4 regions of the Providencia sp. 6390 genome follow, and region 3 is predicted to be linked to each of the others. Evidence: predicted binding sites of a transcription regulator. Region 3 holds the regulator's gene; each other region holds the start of a gene.
What was found. Region 3 encodes PurR, which represses purine synthesis genes. Its sites were predicted from a motif close to CANGCAAACGTTTGCNTG; they were not measured.
Positions count from the first base shown of each region.

Region 1 (5,367 bases), on a different contig from region 3:
ACGGTTTAATAATAGCGCTGTAACGGATGAATCGACACCACCAGACAGTGCCAGTAATACGTGATCATCACCAATTTGCTCTTTCAAACGTGCGACGGTGTCTTCGATAATCGCAGCTGGTGTCCACAGTGCATCACAATGGCAGATTTCTTGTACAAAGCGTTTTAAAATATTCAAACCTTGATAGGTATGAGTCACTTCTGGATGGAATTGTACACCATAGAATTTTTTCTCTTCGTTTGCCATGATAGCAAACGGGCAGCTTGGCGTGCTTGCAATCGTTTTAAAGTCCGCTGGGATTGCAGTCACTTTATCACCATGGCTCATCCAAACATCGAGTACTGGTGTACCATTTTCACTTAGAGAGTCTTGGATATCTCGGAACAGATCACACGGCTCAGTAACTTCAACTTTTGCATAACCAAACTCGCGCTCGCCAGAAACTTCAACCGCACCGCCGAGTTGCATAGACATGGTTTGCATGCCGTAACAAATGCCTAAAACAGGTACGCCTGCATTGAATACATATTCAGGTGCACGTGGACTATTATTTTCAGTGGTACTTTCTGGTCCACCTGAAAGAATAATGCCGTTTGGATTGAATTCACGAATTTGCTCTTCTGAGACGTCCCACGCCCAGAGTTCACAATAAACGCCAATTTCACGGATGCGGCGCGCAATGAGCTGTGAGTACTGTGAGCCAAAATCAAGAATAAGAATGCGATGTTTATGGATATTTGTTGTCATTTGAGGAGAATTCCAAAAATTCAAGTCAAAAATAGAAAATCAGTAGCTCTGCAATTAAATACAGAGCCACCCTGAAATAGGTGCTGTTATTGCCCCAGACGGTAGTTCGGGGACTCTTTAGTAATGGTTACGTCATGTACGTGGCTTTCTTGGATACCCGCACCACTGATGCGAACAAATTCAGCTTTAGTACGCAAAGCATCAATAGTAGCACAACCGGTCAGGCCCATACAGGAGCGTAGGCCACCCATTTGTTGGTGAATAATATCTTTTAGGCGGCCTTTATAAGCTACACGGCCTTCGATTCCTTCAGGAACGAGTTTATCTGCAGCATTATCTGTTTGGAAGTAACGATCAGAGGAGCCTTTAGACATTGCACCTAATGAACCCATACCACGGTATGCTTTGTAAGTACGGCCTTGGAACAGGATGGTTTCGCCCGGAGACTCTTCAGTACCTGCAAACATCGAACCGACCATGACACATGCCGCACCCGCAGCGATAGCTTTCGAAATATCACCAGAGAAACGGATACCGCCATCGGCGATAACAGGGATGCCAGTGCCTTCTAAGGCTTCAACAGCGTCAGCAATAGCCGTAATTTGTGGCACACCTACACCGGTTACGATACGCGTTGTACAAATAGAACCAGGTCCGATACCCACTTTAACAGCGCTAACCCCAGCATCTGCCAGTGCTTTAGCACCTTCAGCAGTTGCAACGTTACCACCAATAATTTGTAAGTCAGGATATTTTTTGCGTGTCTCACGAATGCGTTGTAACACACCTTCTGAATGGCCGTGTGATGAGTCAATCAACAAAACGTCAACGCCTGCGGCAACAAGTGCATCAACACGCTCTTCGTTACCTGCACCCGCACCAACAGCAGCACCTACACGCAGACGGCCTTGCTCGTCTTTACATGCGTTAGGTTTACGCTCTGCTTTTTGGAAATCTTTAACGGTGATCATGCCTAAAAGGTGGAAGTTATCATCAATAACTAATGCCTTTTCAACACGTTTTTCATGCATTTTTTGCAGAACGACTTCACGTGCTTCGCCTTCTTTCACCGTCACTAAGCGTTCTTTAGGCGTCATGACTGCAGTAACCGGTTGATCTAAATCGGTAACAAAGCGAACGTCACGGCCAGTAATAATACCCACTAAAGAGTTATCAGCAGCAACCACTGGGTAACCAGCAAAACCGTTACGTTCTGACATTTCTTGAACTTCACGAATAGTAGTGTCTGGCGTTACTGTCACAGGATCAGCAACAACACCACTTTCGTGTTTCTTCACACGGCGAACTTCTTCAGCTTGGCGCTCAATAGACATGTTTTTGTGAATAAAACCAAGACCACCCTCTTGAGCTAGTGCGATAGCAAGATCAGATTCGGTCACAGTGTCCATCGCAGCAGAGAGCATAGGAATGTTCAGGCGGATAGTTGCGGTCAGTTGGGTAGACAGATCGGCCGTGTTTGGTAATACGGTTGAGTGTGCAGGAACGAGCAATACGTCGTCGAAAGTTAGTGCTTCTTTTTTAATGCGTAACATAGGCAATATCTCACCAGGCAGCGTTATGGAAAGGTATAAAATATTGCCGCGGCATTATACACACCGAAACCGATTGCCTCCAGCCTTTTTTTGAAAAAAAACTTGCTAACTGCTCTGACTAGGTTAGTATCAGTCAATTAAGTCATTGTTTTAGAATTTGATCTAGCTCACATGTCAACACAAGAAAATAGTGGAATTTATTCTGTCAGCAAACTCAATCAAGCGGTTCGTGAACTTCTAGATCGCCAAATGGGTCGGGTTTGGTTAACAGCCGAAATCTCAAACTTTTCACAACCTAGCTCTGGTCATTGGTATCTCACCTTAAAAGATGATAAAGCTCAGGTTCGTGCAGCTATGTTTCGCGGGCAAAACACCCGTGTTACCTTTCGCCCACAAAATGGTCAACAAGTATTAGTTCGTGCAACCGTCACCCTGTATGAACCACGTGGTGACTATCAAATCATCATTGAAAGTATGCAACCTGCTGGCGAAGGGCTATTACAGCAACGTTTTGAATTGTTGAAACAAGTTCTCAGTGCGGAAGGTTTATTTGATGCGATGCATAAACAACCGTTACCTTCACCAGCGAAACGTATCGGGGTAATCACTTCAGCTACTGGTGCGGCATTACATGATATTCTACACATTCTACGCCGTCGAGACCCCTCACTACCGGTGGTTATTTATCCTACTGCAGTACAAGGGGATCAAGCGCCTGCTCAAATTGCTAGAGCCATTGCATTAGCAAATTTACGTGATGAATGTGATGAATGTGATGTGCTGATTGTTGGCCGCGGTGGAGGCTCATTAGAGGATTTGTGGGCATTCAATGAGGAAATCGTTGCGAGAGCTATCTTTGCTAGTCGAATACCTATTGTAAGTGCAGTTGGTCATGAAACTGATGTTACTATTGCTGATTTTGTTGCTGATGTGCGTGCACCAACCCCTTCAGCCGCCGCAGAATTAGTCAGTCGAAATCAACTTGAATTGATCCGCCAACTACAATCATCGCAGCAACACCTTGAGATGGCGATGGATTACTATCTTGCAGGTCAACAACAACGCTTTAGTCGTTTGCAACATCGTTTACAACAGCAGCACCCTCAATTACGTTTAGCAAGGCAGCAGCATCAACTCAGTCTTCTGAGCCAAAAACTTAATCAAGCAATCACTAGGCGCATACAAAATGTCCAAATGCGCCATGAACAACTACAACGCCGCTTATCACAGCAGGATTTACGTCCGCAGCTGCAAAAACAACAACGTGCATTACAGCAAACACAGTATCATTTGCAAAATATGGCTTCTGAGCTACTCAATGGTTATAAACAACGTTTTGCTGTAGCCTGTTCAAAAATGGAAGCGGTTAGCCCACTAGCCACTTTAGCGCGAGGGTTTAGTATCAGTGAAACTACTGATGGCACGGTACTGAAAAAAACCTCACAAATTAAATTAGGGCAAAAGCTGAAAACCCGTCTCAATGATGGTTGGGTTGAAAGTGAAGTGACTGAAGTAACTAAATTGAAAGCCAAACGCGCTCCTCGATCTGCCAACAAATCTTAAGACTGAGGATATCGAATAAAATCGATATCCTCTTTTCTATTTTTAGAAACGGACTACCCCACCCAACATGTAAGAGCGGCCTCTAGCGGTGGCATTATTTTTACCGCGCTCTTCCATAACTGCCGTTGAATTGGAGCGATTTAACGCATCAGAGTACACTTTATTGGTCAAATTATTAACATTGAACATCAAAGTCACATTTTTATTAATTTCATAATCAGCATATAGATCGATAATTGTCGGTTGTTTTTCATATTTATCCTTCAATGCATCACCATTATTATCAACCAATGATTCAACCCCAATACGCTTTGCTGGCCCCGTTACTGTAATCATTGTGCCTAATTTCAGCTTTTCATCTAATAACCGAACTCCACTGTCTAATGTCAAGTAATAATCAGGCAGTTCACTAAAATCACCCGCACTAAAATCAGCGACACTGGCTATTGAATTAGGCTGATCCCCCGTTTCTTTGGTATAAGACAATGTTGAATAAAACACACCTGCATCATAATTTGCTTGGAGTTCATAACCGCGTAAATTCACATCTCTTGGGTCGTTCATGTAGATATAGCTTTTCTGCATAAAGTCTGGAAATTCCTTATCCCAAACATCATCATTCATTAAGCACCATTCAAACTCAGCTTCAGTTCTCGGGCGGCACAACAAATAAGGCTTGCTAGTAATATAATCTTTTACTTTGGTGTGGAACCAAAGTGCTTTCAGATTAAATTGATCGCCTTCAACGATAAGGTCAGGTTTAACACTGTTAAAGCCTATTTGCCATGTCTGCGCTTTTTCGCCCTTTAAAAATGGATTCATTGAATTACCGCCATTTTGCGAGTAAAACACTTCCTGTGAATTCGGGGCGCGCATAGAATGAGCATAGCTAACAAAGGGTTGAAATTCAGGAATAATTTCAGCAGACAGCAAAATGCCTGGGTTAAAACCACCTTCACGTAAATTGATCGATGCCTCACCTTGAGGGAAACACTTCACATCATAATCGCAAGCAGGTTTAAAACCTTTCAGTTGATAGTGTGTATAGTTCAAATCAAAAGTAGCCGTATAAATATCATATTTCGCATTAAACTGCGTATACATACTGGCCAAGTCTAATGTTCCACTTGGAGAAAAGGGATTATAGATTAGCGTATCGACATCAACAGCGCTGGAAACCTCTCGTTGATATTTATTTTTCATTAACTTGGAACCAACTTTCCACTCGTAATCCATTTCACCATATGAAAAACGGCTGGTATTACTTAGGTTAATGCCATCAGAAATATTTTTAGATTCACCCTGCCGTAATGCCCAACCCAATGAGTCACCTTCAAATTTTTGATTACTCTTTCCATGATTAACAATCAATTCTGTATCAATAAGTTCATTTAATGGTGTGTATTTATATTTAATATAATAATCTTCGCTGTCTATCTTACGGCGAGTTAATTTGTTTTGATAAAAACGGCCACTAAATTCTAATTCATGGCTGTCATTAGGC
Region 1 is NZ_JBYVYL010000001.1:628,930-634,296, reverse strand. It holds gene guaA (glutamine-hydrolyzing GMP synthase) at 1-747, opposite strand, end outside; gene guaB (IMP dehydrogenase) at 834-2,300, opposite strand; gene xseA (exodeoxyribonuclease VII large subunit) at 2,472-3,863, shown strand; gene AC3Z9T_RS03010 (TonB-dependent receptor domain-containing protein) at 3,906-5,367, opposite strand, start outside.
Region 1: a site for PurR is predicted at 2,363-2,380, ahead of guaB (IMP dehydrogenase). Genes of this name have one in related genera too.

Region 2 (5,367 bases), on a different contig from region 3:
GGTTGGCTTGCAGGAAAACAAAAAGGTAAGGCTCGCCAGCAGCAGCAAGATGCTATTGCCAATGGTGAAGTCAGTATGGTGATTGGCACCCATGCCCTGTTCCAAGAACACGTTGTTTTCCAAGCTCTAGGGTTAGTGATCATTGATGAACAGCACCGCTTCGGCGTACATCAACGGCTTGCCTTACGTGAAAAAGGTGAGCAGCAAGGGTTTCATCCACATCAGTTGATCATGACAGCAACCCCTATTCCACGCACATTGGCGATGACGGCCTATGCGGATATGGACACTTCAGTCATCGATGAATTACCTCCGGGTAGGACGCCAGTTACCACTGTTGCCATTCCAGATACACGACGTAACGATATTATTGAACGTGTTAGGCAAGCTTGTATTGATGAAGGCCGGCAAGCTTACTGGGTGTGTACTCTGATTGATGATTCAGAAGTACTTGAAGCACAAGCGGCCCAAGTAACCAGTGAAGAACTTGCCCTTGCCCTCCCTGAATTAAAAGTTGGTTTAGTGCACGGTCGAATGAAGCCGACTGAAAAACAAAGCATTATGGCTGCATTTAAAAATAATGAAATTCAGCTACTGGTTGCAACGACTGTTATCGAAGTTGGTGTTGATGTTCCTAACGCAAGTTTAATGATTATTGATAACCCTGAACGCTTAGGACTCGCTCAATTACACCAATTAAGGGGTCGAGTAGGCCGAGGTGCCATTGCTTCTCACTGTGTACTGCTTTATAAAACGCCATTAACGCATACCGCCAAACAACGTTTGCAGGTACTACGCGACAGTAACGATGGTTTTGTGATCGCCCAGAAGGATCTGGAAATTAGAGGGCCGGGGGAATTATTAGGCACTCGTCAGACAGGCAATGCTGAATTTAAAGTGGCTGATTTACTGCGAGATCAACACATGTTGCCAGAAGTGCAACGCGTTGCTCGACACATTCAACAGCACTACCCTGAAAATGCCAAACTACTGATTGAACGGTGGTTACCTGAACGAGAGCAATACAGCCAAGCTTAAAATCCATATATGCCTAAGGGCTGTTTATCAGAAATGACAGGCCATAACAAACAGGATAGCGGAACAAATGAAGATCCAAATCTTAATTGGTAGTGTCCGACAGGCACGAATAGGCCCTCAGATAGCACGTTGGGTTAAGGATGTTGCTGAGAAAAATTACCCTACTGAAATCATTGATCTCAAAGATTGGCATTTACCGATGGATGATGAGCCGTATCTCCCCGCAGAAGGAATATATACCCAAGAACATACCATTGCTTGGAGCAAAAAGATCTCGGAGGCTGATGCTTATATTTTTGTTTTCCCACAATATAATTGGGGATATCCAGCCGCATTAAAAAATGCAATCGATCATTTGTATAAAGAGTGGAACAACAAACCTGTCTTATTGGTCAGCTATGCCAATAGAGGCGGAGGAAAAGCGGCAGAGCAATTGCAACAAGTTTTACAAGGGATCCATATGCGTCTTACCGATACTCATGTAGAAATTAAGCTATCCGAAGTTGATTTTTCCCCTTCCGACAGTGATACCGCCTACCCTGATTCGCTATGCAATTATGCAGATGGGTTGATTTCAGCATTAAATCAGATGAGCTTGTTGCACAAATCAGTTTAACGTCACAAATACGTTCCCTATAAACGAAAATTGCCGTGAATAATTTCACGGCAATACCTGCTATTGATCTAATTTATAATAAGTTATCCAACCACCGAAGGGAATACAGGCAGCATCAGATACAGTTTGATCACAATAGCATTGACGATATCAATAAAGAATGCGCCAACCATTGGTACAACCAAGAATGCAAGGTGTGATGGACCAAATCTATCTGTCACTGCCTGCATGTTTGCAATCGCCGTGGGTGTTGCACCTAGACCGAAACCACAGTGCCCTGCTGCCAGTATTGCTGCATCATAGTTTTTGCCCATCACTCGGAAAGTAACAAAAATTGCATAACCAGCCATAACACAAGCTTGAACAGCTAAAATGATCAACATTGGAATAGCCAGTGATGCCAGTTCCCACAGTTTCAAACTCATCAGTGCCATCGCAAGAAACAATGACAGGCTAACGTTACCTAAAACAGAAACTGCACGGTCAAATACACGATAGAAACCCGCTATGGATAGGCTGTTACTTAAGATAACACCGACAAACAGCACACAAACAAATTTAGGCAGTGCAAACGCCGTATCAGCTAGCAGTGCTGCAATGTAACTACCCGCCATTAAGCAAATCGCAATCATCGCGATGGTCTCAATCAATACCATTGATGTGATCATACGACCTGATTGTGGCTTTTCAAATGCTGTTGGTACATCTTTATCATCATCCGCAGTACCCGGTGTTGGGATATTACGGATCAGAAAACGTGCAACAGGGCCGCCGATTAAACCACCGAGAACCAACCCAAACGTTGCACACGCCATGGCAACTTCTGTGGCACTTTGAAAACCGTAGCTGTCTGTAAAAATCTTACCCCAAGCTGCACCCGTACCGTGCCCACCCGATAAGGTGATAGAACCAGCGAGAAGCCCCATAAGAGGATCAAGACCCAATAATTTGGCTAAAGCGATACCGACAGTGTTTTGCACTAGCAGTAACCCTACAACCACAAAAATAAAGATAAACAGTGCCTTACCACCGGCTTTCAAGCTGGCTAAGTTTGCGTTTAAACCAATTGTGGCAAAGAATGCCAACATCATTGGTTCTTGTAATGACAAGTCAAAAGACAGGCTCCAATCAAATACTTGTTTGATCACTAATAGACTAAAAGCGACCAATAATCCGCCTGCAACAGGCTCTGGGATAGTATATTTTTCGAGGAAAGGAACTGATTTTACAAGTTTACGTCCGAGCAATAGCACAAGCGTAGCCGCCACCAGCGTACCGTAGACATCGAGATGATACATTTACGTACCTCGTCTGTTGTTAATATTATTCAAATTTATTTAAAACCAATTGGACGTTAATTTCTTCCTTAAAACGCCAAAAGCAGGTACCCGAATTAGAAAAAAAATCGGAGATAAACACAAGTTAAAACATATAAAAATGTGAAGTTACTTATCCATATATAGATAAATATTTTTTGCGCAAACGATTGCTTTTTAAATTTGTCGCTTTACAATGCTTTTTTTGTTGGCTGAGAAATAACAAATGACCCCCGAAGCATCCGAAAAATCTGCTGCTGAAGTAGCGGCAAAAAGTGAACTCATTTATCGCTTAGAAGATAGGCCACCACTACCGCAAGCCCTGTTTGCTGCCGGTCAGCACCTTCTTGCTATGTTTGTCGCGGTGATTACCCCCGCCATGCTGATTTGCCAATCACTAGGGCTGCCGGCTCATGACACTCAACGCATTATTAGCATGTCATTGTTTGCTTCTGGTATTGCCTCTCTGATTCAAATTCGCGCTTGGGGACCTATCGGTTCGGGGCTCCTATCAATCCAAGGCACCAGTTTCAACTTTGTTGCACCTTTAATCATGGGGGGTGTTGCACTAAAACAAGGGGGCGCGGATATTCCATCAATGATGGCGGCGTTGTTTGGCACTTTGCTGGTTGCTGCACTGACGGAAGTGGTTCTCTCTCGCTTTTTGCATTTAGCGCGTCGTGTGATCACCCCATTGGTTTCAGGCGTAGTCGTGATGATCATCGGTCTATCACTGATCCAAGTAGGTTTAACCTCTATTGGTGGCGGTCATAGTGCCATTGCTGATAACACCTTTGGCTCCCCTGATTATTTGATCCTTGCGGGCATAGTGTTAGCCGTTATTATTTTACTCAACCGCCAGAAAAATCCTTACTTACGCGTTGCTTCCTTAGTGATTGCCATGGCAGTTGGCTATCTTGCGGCTTGGTGGATGGATATGCTACCTACCTCACAGCCAAGCGATGCAGAGCAATCCATGGTGACCATACCTGAGCCTTTCTATTATGGTCTATCTTTTGATTGGAACCTGCTAATACCGTTGATGTTGATTTTTATGGTCACTTCTTTAGAAACTATTGGTGATATCACGGCAACCTCCGATGTTTCTGAGCAACCTGTACGTGGCCCAATCTACATGAAACGTATTAAAGGTGGCGTATTAGCAAACGGTTTGAACTCTATGGTTTCTGCGGTGTTCAATACCTTCCCGAACTCCTGTTTTGGTCAAAACAATGGCGTTATTCAGCTCACTGGGGTGGCTAGCCGTTACGTGGGCTATATCGTTGCATTGATGTTAGTTTTACTTGGCTTGTTCCCTGCGGTAGCAGGTTTCGTGCAACAAATTCCTGAGCCTGTACTTGGCGGAGCAACGATTGTAATGTTTGGTACTATTGCTGCGTCTGGTGTGCGTATTGTCTCTCGCGAACCACTAAACCGTCGTGCGATTATGATTATTGCATTATCACTAGCTGTTGGTATGGGTGTTTCACAGCAGCCACTGATCCTACAATTTGCCCCTGACTGGCTGAAAACCCTATTTTCTTCAGGCATCGCAGCTGGTGGTTTAACCGCAATCGTTCTAAATTTGATTTTCCCTCACGAAAAATAATCCCTTGTTCGCCGCCAGAGTTGTATACACTGGCGGTTATTCTGTATGCTATCCCGATAACTTATAGAAGGAGAGGCAGATAAACTATGAGGTGGTTAACCAAGCTCATCACAACACTTATACTGCTATTATTATTAGTGATAATTATCACTTATGCAGGGTTGCAAACGCGCTGGGGCGCATCCTATGCCAGCCAATTTTTAAGTAAATTCACCAATTATGATATTGATGTTGGGATCATGGGTCATGAATTTTCCAATGCAGGTGAATTTATTTTTCAAGATGTCAAACTCACTTCGCGCAATCAAGATGTTGCATTAGATGCAAAACAAATCGTTGTCGAAGTCAATTGGCGTAATCTATTTAGTGGCACTGCAATTCGTCGCTTAGTGATCACGCAAGGCAATTTAATTGCCACAACCTCAGAGTCATCCGCATCCATTCCTTTAAGTGCCAATATTTTGCAATTTGAAAATAGCAGCATTCAATTGAATCAAGGTACTAACAAGATCCAAGTGTCTGGGTTTACAGGGGGGATCACACCATGGAACCCAAGCACTCAACATCCTTTTGGTTATGGTGATTTCCGATTTACAACCAAGCAATTAAATATCAACGATTTACCACTTAAGAATGTCGCCATCACTGGCAAACTACAAGAAAACTTCACTGAGTTTACTGATGCTAGCGGCTATTTAAATAATGGCTATATCAAAGGCTCAGGGAAAAAATTAGCCGATGGATCTATCACTGTTGATTCATTAGTAATGGATAAAGTGGGCTGGCAA
Region 2 is NZ_JBYVYL010000010.1:115,358-120,724, reverse strand. It holds gene recG (ATP-dependent DNA helicase RecG) at 1-1,038, shown strand, start outside; gene AC3Z9T_RS18535 (NADPH-dependent FMN reductase) at 1,106-1,654, shown strand; gene gltS (sodium/glutamate symporter) at 1,738-2,952, opposite strand; gene AC3Z9T_RS18525 (uracil-xanthine permease family protein) at 3,197-4,579, shown strand; gene AC3Z9T_RS18520 (AsmA family protein) at 4,666-5,367, shown strand, end outside.
Region 2: a site for PurR is predicted at 3,130-3,147, ahead of gltS (sodium/glutamate symporter). Genes of this name have one in related genera too.

Region 3 (5,367 bases):
GTTGCAATGAATTCTGTAAAGCGGCTGCTTTACCACTGGCTTGTGGGTAAGCATTCAATGCTTTAGATACCGCTATTGGATAAGATGCACCATTCATGGCCGCCATAAAACAAAATGGAATTAATATCATGGTGAGTGTAGGCGTAGTATAAATAGCCATTAAAAATAAAATAGCCATACTGATTGCATAGCCCACCAACAATAATGGAAATAACACATCAGCACGTATTTTGATTAAGACAAAGCGACAGCCATATCCACCGACAATAAATGCTAATGTTTGCGGGATATAACTCAAACCAATATCTGCTGGGTTAAAACCCATATTGCGCAAAATAAAAGGTGACCCTGTCAGCCAAGCAAAGAAACCTGCACTACAAGAGGCATAAATTAAAACATTACCACTAAAAATACGTGAGCCTAGTAAAGTGAAAAAGGAAATTGGTTTATTTTCTGTTTCGTCAGTAGTGATGGTTTTTGGTGTCACTTTTTTCAACAACAGTGTTGGGATTAATAATAAAATACCTACAGCCATTAAAACGACAAAAATAATTTCCCAATCGTAGTGCTCTAGTACCCATGCACCTAATAATGGTGCTAAAGCAGGTGATAGGGCAACTAAAGGCATAATTGAAGCAAATACTTTTTGAGTGCTTGCTGCGTCATAACGGTCAATGACTAGTGCTTGCCAAAGAACAGCTGCACTACAAACCCCTACCGCTTGTAAGAAACGCAAGATCAGTAACTGCGTTGCGTCTGTTACCCAAAGAATGCCGAGGCAACTGAATATAAACAGCGATAAACCAGCAATTAAGATTGGCTTGCGGCCAAGTTTGTCAGAGAGTGGTCCCCATAGTAGCTGTGCGAAGGCAAAACCCGCTAAGAAGATGCTTAAGGAAGCGCTAATTGCGCCTTCGGTGGTGTTTAACGTGGTTTGCATTGAGCCAAATGCAGGTAGATACATATCGATGGCTAAAAACCCTAACATACTCAATCCAGCAAGGTAGAGCATAAAGCTTGGGGAGTTTTTCGTCACAGTATTTGTCATGGCAGCTTACTTTCTAGAATTTACAAAATTGTTAACAGATGCACTATTGTATAGGCTGTATTTTTACATTGTGAAACGGTAATATTTGGATCCTGCTATCAAATTTTTTGAAAGGTATAGTTATGTGGTCAGCGCATGCACTAGAAGTGATTGATGCGGTTGCAAGAACGGGGAGTTTTAGTGGTGCCGCCGAGGAGCTACATCGCGTTCCATCTGCAATTAGCTATACAGTTAAACAAGTAGAGGAATGGCTTGCTGTACCGATATTTGAACGTCGTCACCGAGATGTGATATTGACGGAAGCAGGCGAGATATTTATCAAGCAAGGTCGCTCAGTTATCAAAAAAATGGCACAGACACGTCATCAGTGCCAACAGGCGGCAAATGGCTGGAGAGGGCAATTTAGCATAGCTGTGGATTGTATTGTTAAACCTCAGCGGACGCAGCAATTGATCTTAGATTTTTATCGTCATTTCCCTGATATTGAATTATATATTCACCCTGAAGTCTTTAATGGCGTGTGGGATGCTTTGGCGGATGGTCGTGTTGACGTGGCAATTGGTGCAACGCGGGCTTCCCCTATTGGCGAACGTTACAGTTTTCGAGATATGGGGTTTATGTCATGGTGGTGTGTCGCCGCGCCGAATCACCCATTAGCACAATTTGAAGGGAAGCTAGCGGATGACCAGATGCGTGATTATCCAAGCTTATGTCTTGAAGACACCTCAAGGAGCCTCCCCAAAAGAGATACATGGGCGTTAGATAACCAGCGTCGCCTTGTCGTGCCTTATTGGGAAGATGGCATGGCCTGCCTTGTTAATGAACTGTGTGTTGGAATGGTTCCTGAACATCGAGCAGCTCCTTATTGTGCAGAAGGTAAATTGATTCCACTACAACTGTCGCAACCTTTTCCGCCAAGCCCTTGTTGCTTAACGTGGGTTGAAAAGAATACATCACCAGCGTTGAGTTGGTTGCTTGAATACCTTGGCGACAGTGAAACTCTCAACGCTGAGTGGTTAGCGCCATAATAATTAGCGGCGATAATCGATATATGGCCCATCAGCTACAGAACGGCGCTCGACTAAACGTGGGTGTACTTCAATGGTTTGTGCATCTTCACGTTTATTGACGATACGGTCGAGTAGCATAGTAAAAGCCATTTGGCCTAGGCGTTCTTTTGGTTGGTGGATAGTCGTGAGAGCAGGGGTAAAATAGCGTGCATTACGTACGTTATCATAGCCAATGATCGAAATATCTTGTGGAACGCGCAGCCCCATCTCATCAGCAGCACAAATAGCACCCATAGCCATAATATCACCGCCACAAAAAACAGCAGTTGGTTTTTGCTTATTACTCAAGATCTGCATCATGGCTTTATAGCCTGATTCTGGCTCGAAATCCCCTTGAACAATCCACTCATCACGTAAAGTGACTTTGGCTTCTTCCATGGCTTTTTGGAAGCCAGTGAGACGACCAATACCGGTGTTTCGTTCAAGTGAACCGGGGATCACACCGATATCTCGGTGGCCTCGGTCAATCAAATACCGACCTGCAAGGTAGCCACCATGAAATGAATTATCAATAATACTATCAGTAAAGTCACCGCGTGATGTTCCCCAATCCATGACCACCATTGGAATATTGCGGTAATCCTCTAACATATTAATGAGTTTTTCTGGGTACTCAGAGCACATTACTAGAAGGCCATCAACACGTTTTTGAGCAAGCATTTGCAGGTAGGCTTGTTGTTTGCCTAAGTTATTATGTGAGTTACAAAGAATAAGGGTGTAACCTTTTTCATAACAACTGTTTTCCACGGACTCAATAACTTCTGCGAAATAAGGGGCTTCGCTCGATGTGGCAAGTAACCCAATCGATTTGGTATGGTTAACTTTCAAACTACGAGCAACAGCACTTGGCGAATAGTTGAGTTCTTTTATCGCGGCCCAAACAGCAGCCTTAGTATCATCGGCTACGAAGCGCGTTTTATTAATTACATGGGATACGGTTGTGGTGGAGACACTAGCGCGCTTCGCCACATCTTTAATCGTTGCCATGGGGGAAAAAAACTCCTGACCAATAATCGGTCTTGTTATGAATACTTATTAAAAATTACCAGCATATTGAGGCATAGTCGTTTAACTGGCAATAATTTAGCGATTTGTTATGGATTTTGTCTGATCTAGCGCAAAAACAAAAGAAATAATTGATGTTATAACCTGTGATATAGACACTGGTTTTTATAAATCGTCATGTCATACTTATTTAACCTTATACAATATAGGGTCAAATGGCGGGTTAACTGTTCGTTATGATGAGAGGAACTCATGGATACAGATTTTAAATTCGGATTATTGGCAGCAATAGGTTCTTTGGCAGTGATCATCGCATTTGCGGTACATATTTTTTAGTTTTGCCTTTTAGTCATCAAAGGTAAGATCACAAAGGGCGAGCATCGCTCGCCCTTGATGTTGATAAAATCAATTAAGCGAGATTTTCTTCAACAAATTTCCAGTTCACGAGTGACCAAAAGTTTTCTAAATATTTTGGACGCGCGTTACGGTAATCAATATAGTAAGCATGTTCCCAAATATCAACAGTCAGCACAGGCTTATCATCACCAGAGATTGGTGTTGCTGCGTTAGAGGTGTTAACAATAGCTAAGTTACCATCCGCTTTTTTCACTAACCAAGTCCAACCCGCACCAAAGTTTTTGATTGCTGCATCAGTGAATTGTTGCTTGAATTCAGCGAATGAGCCAAAGGCTTTGTTGATAGCATCAGCAACTTTGCCTGTTGGTTCGCCGCCTGCATTTGGCGCTAAACAGTGCCAATAAAAAGTGTGGTTCCACACTTGTGCGGCATTGTTAAAAATACCTGCATCCGAAGTCTTAATGATTTCTTCTAAGGATTTACCTTCGAAAGCCGTACCTTTTACTAGGTTGTTTAGGTTAACAACATAAGTATTGTGGTGTTTACCATAGTGGTACTCTAAAGTTTCTTCAGAAATATAAGGTTCTAAAGCATTTTTAGCATAAGGTAGAGCGGGTAGTTCAAATGACATTGCGTACTCCTTGTTTGCGTTTTAAACAATACGTATGGGTATGATGCTCGAAATTGAGCGAATAATTATTTTTCAATCATGCACGTAATAAGTGGTGTGCAGTATGTATTATTTTCTAGCCATTATAGCATTATACCACATCAAAAATGTGGGCATGTGTGTCATCGTATTATATTAACAAACTAAACATATAAATACATAGAAAAATCATAGGGATAATAAATTTCAAAAATCTATAAATGAGTTTGTTAGAATAAAGTTAATTTAAGTTAATTGTCTTTAAAAGACTGCAATAGAAAAAATGCCTTTTTCTATTTGAGGGTGCTATAGTAATGCCCCTGTAAAACTGGCATATTGTATGAAACAATATGCAGTCATCTTTTCGGTCAAATATTCTCGCTTAGTAACAATTGCCATTTGCAATTGTTTACTGACTGCAAAACCAGCACCCAAGTTTTAAGGAAGTAAAAATGACGACAATTGAAAGAATCGAACGCCAAATTAAAGAAAACCCAATTCTGCTGTATATGAAAGGCTCTCCTAAGCTTCCTAGCTGTGGTTTTTCTGCTCAGGCAGTTCAAGCATTATCTGCTTGCGGTGAACGTTTCGCTTATGTCGATATTCTGCAAAATCCAGATATCCGTGCAGAGTTACCAAAATATGCTAATTGGCCAACTTTCCCGCAACTGTGGGTTGACGGTGAATTAGTGGGTGGTTGTGACATCATCATGGAAATGTATCAGCGTGGTGAGTTACAAGCACTGATCAAAGAAACGGCTGATAAATACCGCTCAGCTGATGAAGCGAATGCAGAGTAATTTCTTCATTAGGCCCTAAATAATAAAAAAAACCGTATTAGCCGTTGATCGGCTAATACGGTTTTTTTGTACCAAAAGGTTAAACGATTATTCTTGTTCGGCTAATGGCCACCCACCTAACTTCTTCCATTTATTGACTAATTCACAGAAAAGTAAAGCGGTACGGTTAGTATCATAGAGCGCCCCGTGGGCTTGTTTACCATCGAAAGGGATCCCAGCAGTAACACAGGCTTTCGCTAAGATGGTTTGACCGAAAACTAAACCACTGAGTGCTGCAGTATCAAAGGTTGCAAATGGGTGGAAAGGGTTGCGTTTTAGGCCTGCACGCTCAGCAGCATTCATTACAAAGCTATGATCAAACGTTGCATTGTGAGCCACTATAATGGCACGATTACAGTCGGTATTTTTCATGCCTTTGCGTATCATTTTAAAAATAGC
Region 3 is NZ_JBYVYL010000004.1:321,458-326,824, forward strand. It holds gene punC (purine nucleoside transporter PunC) at 1-1,048, opposite strand, end outside; gene punR (DNA-binding transcriptional activator PunR) at 1,171-2,076, shown strand; gene purR (HTH-type transcriptional repressor PurR) at 2,080-3,105, opposite strand; gene cydH (cytochrome bd-I oxidase subunit CydH) at 3,376-3,459, shown strand; gene sodB (superoxide dismutase [Fe]) at 3,533-4,111, opposite strand; gene AC3Z9T_RS11180 (Grx4 family monothiol glutaredoxin) at 4,582-4,929, shown strand; gene rnt (ribonuclease T) at 5,017-5,367, opposite strand, start outside.

Region 4 (5,367 bases), on a different contig from region 3:
TACTCGTTATACTTCAAATTGCAGGGCTTTTCATTAAGGTATAAGCGACTATGCTACGCTCGCCGAGTCACATAATTATCTATGCTCCCCAGCTATCTTCACTTGTTTCCTAGCTGCACCTCAAAATATTTAGAGTATAGATCAGTGATTAGAATAACAAACGAGCGCGAATAGTTCCCGGTAATTCCTTCACTTTCAGTAAAATATCATCAGCTTGGTCAGGCTGTTGAGTAATAATATCAATCACCACATAGCCCACATTACCTGTTGTACGCAAGTACTGCCCCACCACGTTAATATTATTCTCTGTAAACACTTGGTTGATGCTATTCATCATACCTGGGCGGTTTTCATGAATATGCAACAAACGGTTAGTATCTTCAGTATGTACTGGTAGAGAAACTTCTGGGAAGTTGACTGCTGATAATGTTGAACCATTATCAGAATATTTCGCTAATTTGCTCGCAACTTCTAAACCAATGTTTTCTTGAGCTTCCTCAGTAGAACCACCGATATGTGGTGTTAATATCACATTATCGAATTTAATCAATTCACTGATAAATGGGTCATTAGGATCATTATTACCAGCAGGCTCGGTTGGGAACACATCTACCGCCGCCCCTGATAAATGTTTACTCTCTAATGCATCTGCTAAAGCAGGAATATCAACAACTGTTCCACGTGAAGCATTGATAAAAATTGCCCCTGGTTTCATCAGTTCAAATTGAGGCTTCGCAAACATGTTTTTAGTACTTGCTGTTTCTGGCACATGTAAGCTCACCACATCGCTCATATTCAATAGCTCGGCCATTGAACGAACTTGTGTTGCGTTACCTAGAGGGAGTTTATTTTCAATGTCATAGAAGTAGACATCCATACCAATCCCTTCAGCTAAAATACCCAGCTGCGTACCAATATGACCATACCCAACAATACCTAAGCGTTTACCGCGTGCTTCAAAACAGCCTTTAGCTTGCTTTTCCCAAATGCCACGGTGTGCTTTCATATTCGCTTCAGGGATACGACGCAGTAATAATAATAATTGGCCAAGTACCATCTCTGCAACGGAACGAGTATTCGAGAAAGGCGCATTGAAGACAGGGATCCCACGTTTAGCCGCGGCATCTAAATCAACTTGGTTAGTTCCAATACAGAAACAACCTACTGCAACCAATTTTTCAGCCGCAGCAAAAACTTCTTCAGTCAAATGAGTACGGGAACGAATACCAACAAAACGTGCGTCTTTAATTGCTTCTTTTAATTCTTCATCCGACAGTGCACTTTTGTGATACTCAATGTTGGTATAACCTGCCGCTTTTAGGTTATCCACAGCGCTATGGTGAACACCTTCCAATAATAAAAACTTAATTTTGTCTTTTTCCAAAGATACCTTGACCATTTACCCTACCCTATCATGCTTAAAATTCGTAACAGATGAATCTCCGCCTACCAACATAGCAAAAAATGGCACAGTATCAATACAATCGTTTGCCTAGCCCTAACTATCTAGCGCGAAGAAAAAGAAGTTATACGGAAGAAAATCAGGGGCGGTAACACAAAATAAGGATTTTGCCTATGTTATAAGCATTAGTGTGAGATATATCACCAAAATAGTGATGAATAAAAAATAGTGAATTTTTTTACTAATAATTGCTACCAGAAAAATCAATATAAAAAATTAAACCAGCAAAATAATCACTGGTTTAATTTCATCTGAAATACTATTTAATGGTTTTAACCCCTTCCGAGGTTCCCATCAATACAACATCTGCACCGCGGTTCGCAAATAAACCAACTGTTACGACACCTGCGATACCGTTAATTTTATTTTCAAGAGCAACGGGATCAACAATACTTAAATTGTGCACATCCAAAATCACATTACCATTATCAGTCACGACATTTTGACGATATTCAGGCGTACCACCCAATTTCACCAGTTCACGAGCCACATAGCTACGCGCCATTGGGATCACTTCAACTGGCAGTGGAAACTTACCCAATACGTCGACTTGCTTTGATTGATCAACAATACAAATGAATGTTTTTGAGATAGCAGCAACGATTTTTTCACGCGTTAACGCCGCACCACCTCCTTTGATCATATTCATGTGATGGTCAATTTCATCTGCGCCATCAACATAAACATCTAATGAATCAACATCATTACAGTCTAAAACAGGAATACCCAACGCCTTAAGTTTTGCTGTAGACGCTTCAGAGCTGGAAACTGCGCCTTCAATCTGACCTTTTATTGTCGCGAGTGCATCAATAAAATGGGCAGCAGTAGAACCTGTACCAACACCAACGATCGTGCCTGGTTTTACATAATCTAATGCCGCCCAACCTACTGCTTTTTTTAATTCATCCTGAGTCATGCCCATACCTTCTGCTATTTAAAAAGTAAATGGAATTTGTGTTAACAGTATATACCGGACACCCGACAAGTTCAGCTTTGTTCGCTGTATTCTGTGATTTACACAATGTCATTAATATTTCAAGTGTTCTGCAACAAACTATGGCATATTAAGACGTAGAATAACGATAAGGAGAATACCCCAATGAAGCGCCCTGATTACCGCGCGTTGCAAGCACTGGATGCTGTCATTCGTGAAAGAGGATTTGAGCGAGCTGCTCAAAAACTGTGTATTACACAGTCTGCTGTTTCACAACGGATCAAGCAATTAGAAAATCTGTTTGGCCAACCACTGCTTGTTCGGACAGTACCACCGCATCCCACAGAGCAAGGGCAGAAATTGCTAGCACTGCTTCACCAAGTAGAATTATTGGAAGAGCAATGGCTTGGCGATGAAAATGGTGGTTCAACACCATTATTACTGTCACTTGCAGTCAACGCCGATAGTTTGGCAACTTGGTTGTTACCTGCGCTCAATCCTGTATTAGGCAACACGCCAATACGCTTGAATATCCAAGTGGAAGATGAGACCCGAACTCAAGAGCGTTTAAGGCGTGGGGAAGTTGTTGGTGCGATCAGTATTCAGCCACAAGCACTACCGGGGTGCCTTGTCGATAAATTGGGGGCTTTGGATTACCTTTTTGTTGCATCACCTGATTTTGCAGCAACCTATTTCCCTGATGGCGTCACACGTTCATCACTGCTAAAAGCACCTGCGGTTGCCTTCGACCACCTTGATGATATGCATCAAGCCTTTGTGCAACAAAACTTTGGTTTATCACCAGGAAGTGTTCCCTGTCATATCGTGAATTCATCAGAAGCTTTCGTGCAATTAGCTAAACAGGGTTCGACCTGTTGTATGATCCCTCATTTGCAGATAGCAAATGAACTAAAAAGTGGTGAATTGGTGGATTTAACACCAGGGCTATGTCAACGTCGTATGCTTTATTGGCATCGTTTTGCACCAGAAAGCCGTACGATGAAAAAAGTAACTGACGCCCTGCTCAAAACAGGACGCCTAATGTTGAAACAAGAAGAAATTTAACGTTTTAACTCAAAAACCACATCAACTTGATCATTAAAATCAATGCTCTGCTGCTCATAAGTTTCGTTAACATCACGTTCAGGGGCAGCAGCAAGCACAGCTTTCGCACGGTAGTTCATCACAGGTGCTGGGTATGGAACCGCATCTGGAGCACGATAGTTGATACTATACACAGGCCCTAATTGAACACTGAAACCTTTTGCTAACGCGCTAGCTTGCTCAATCGCATTGGTAATCGCTTTTTCGCGTGCTTCATCACGATATTTTTGTGGGTTATTGACACCAAACTGAACTGAATTGATTTCATTCAGCCCTGCTTTCAAAGCACCATCCAGCAGTGTATTCAGTTGATCTAACTTAGTCACTTTAACTTCAACAGAACGGACTGCGGTATAGCCAACAATTGATGATTTTTGTGATTCTTTGTCATACTCATATTTAGGCTGAGTACGTACGTTCGCAGCATTAATATCTTTCTTTTCGATGCCATTTTGTTTTAAAAAATCAAAATATTCAGCAACACGTTTATCAACACCCGCTTTCGCGGCTGCGGCATCTTTTTCGGTCACTTCAACATTAATATTTAATGTTGCCATATCCGGTGATGCCTTAATCACTGCATTACCCGATGTAGTAATATGTGGGCCTTCAGGAAGTGGATTGGCTTGTGCAATAGTGGGAACTGCAATACCCGCCATCATGGCGGCAAGAACTAAAGACTTTAACTTCACAGGACCTCCTAAGAAATAATAACAAGAAAGTTGCGGCGATATTATCAATTCATCGCAACCTACATCAACCTTAGCACATTCAATGTAAAGTTCTTTTCAGATTAATAAGAAATTGCTAGTACCCTAATCCTTGCTTTGCTAATTGAAAAGCAATAAACCACATCACTGTACCAACAAACACGTTAATAATACGTTGCGACAAAGGCTTATTCAGTACAGGTGAAAACCATGCTGCTAACATCGCTAACGCAAAGAACCAAACAAAAGAAGCAGTTAATGCACCGGCAGTAAACCAAGGGCGTAATTGGCTCTCTAATTGCCCTCCTACACTGCCTAATACTACAAAAGTATCTAAATAAACATGCGGGTTTAACCATGTAACGGCAAATAACGTCGCGATCACTCGCCAACGGCTAGCAATCTGATTTTCTGCGTCTAATACAACTTCATCACTGCTAAACGCCGTTCGAAAAGCTCCATACCCATACCATGTTAAAAACCCAACCCCAGCCCATGTAATCAATTGCATCAGTATTTCAGATTGGCTGAGTAAAGCACTGCCGCCAAATACCCCTGCAACAATTAACAGAGTGTCACTTAAAGAGCATAAAAATGCACTCATGATATGGTATTGCTTTCGGCTTCCTTGCTGTAACACGAAGGCATTTTGTGGACCTAGGGGAAGGATCATTGCAGCCCCTAATAGCGCACCCTGCAAATAAATAGTAAACATGCATAAATTCCTAATAATTATTCATTCGATAGCCATGATTCTATCGATAAATAATTATTAGTGAAAATTATTAATTCTTATGCAACATTAGTAAAACTACTTTTACTGTAAGGATAAGGAAATGGTAAAAAGCAGAAATGAAAACTGGGTAACGCATTCAACATACGATACCCAGTTTTGTCTCTTAATCCAATATTACTCAGCGGATTGATTTTTGACGACAGTTTGTGATTGCTGGTGTAAATGCACGTCCATTTGAGGGAAAGGAATACCAATTTTGTGCTCATTAAGAGCACGTTTAAAGTTTTCCATCAGATCCCAATAAACAGGCCATGTATCACCATTAGTCGTCCAAAAACGCACCAAATAATTCAATGATGATGGTGCCATCTCATGCAAACGAATAGTCACACCTTTGTCATGTTGTATACGGCTATCAGCA
Region 4 is NZ_JBYVYL010000003.1:27,125-32,491, forward strand. It holds gene serA (phosphoglycerate dehydrogenase) at 149-1,399, opposite strand; gene rpiA (ribose-5-phosphate isomerase RpiA) at 1,722-2,378, opposite strand; gene AC3Z9T_RS07545 (LysR family transcriptional regulator ArgP) at 2,562-3,461, shown strand; gene AC3Z9T_RS07550 (oxidative stress defense protein) at 3,458-4,192, opposite strand; gene argO (arginine exporter ArgO) at 4,308-4,925, opposite strand; gene mscS (small-conductance mechanosensitive channel MscS) at 5,121-5,367, opposite strand, start outside.
Region 4: a site for PurR is predicted at 1,478-1,495, ahead of serA (phosphoglycerate dehydrogenase). Genes of this name have one in related genera too.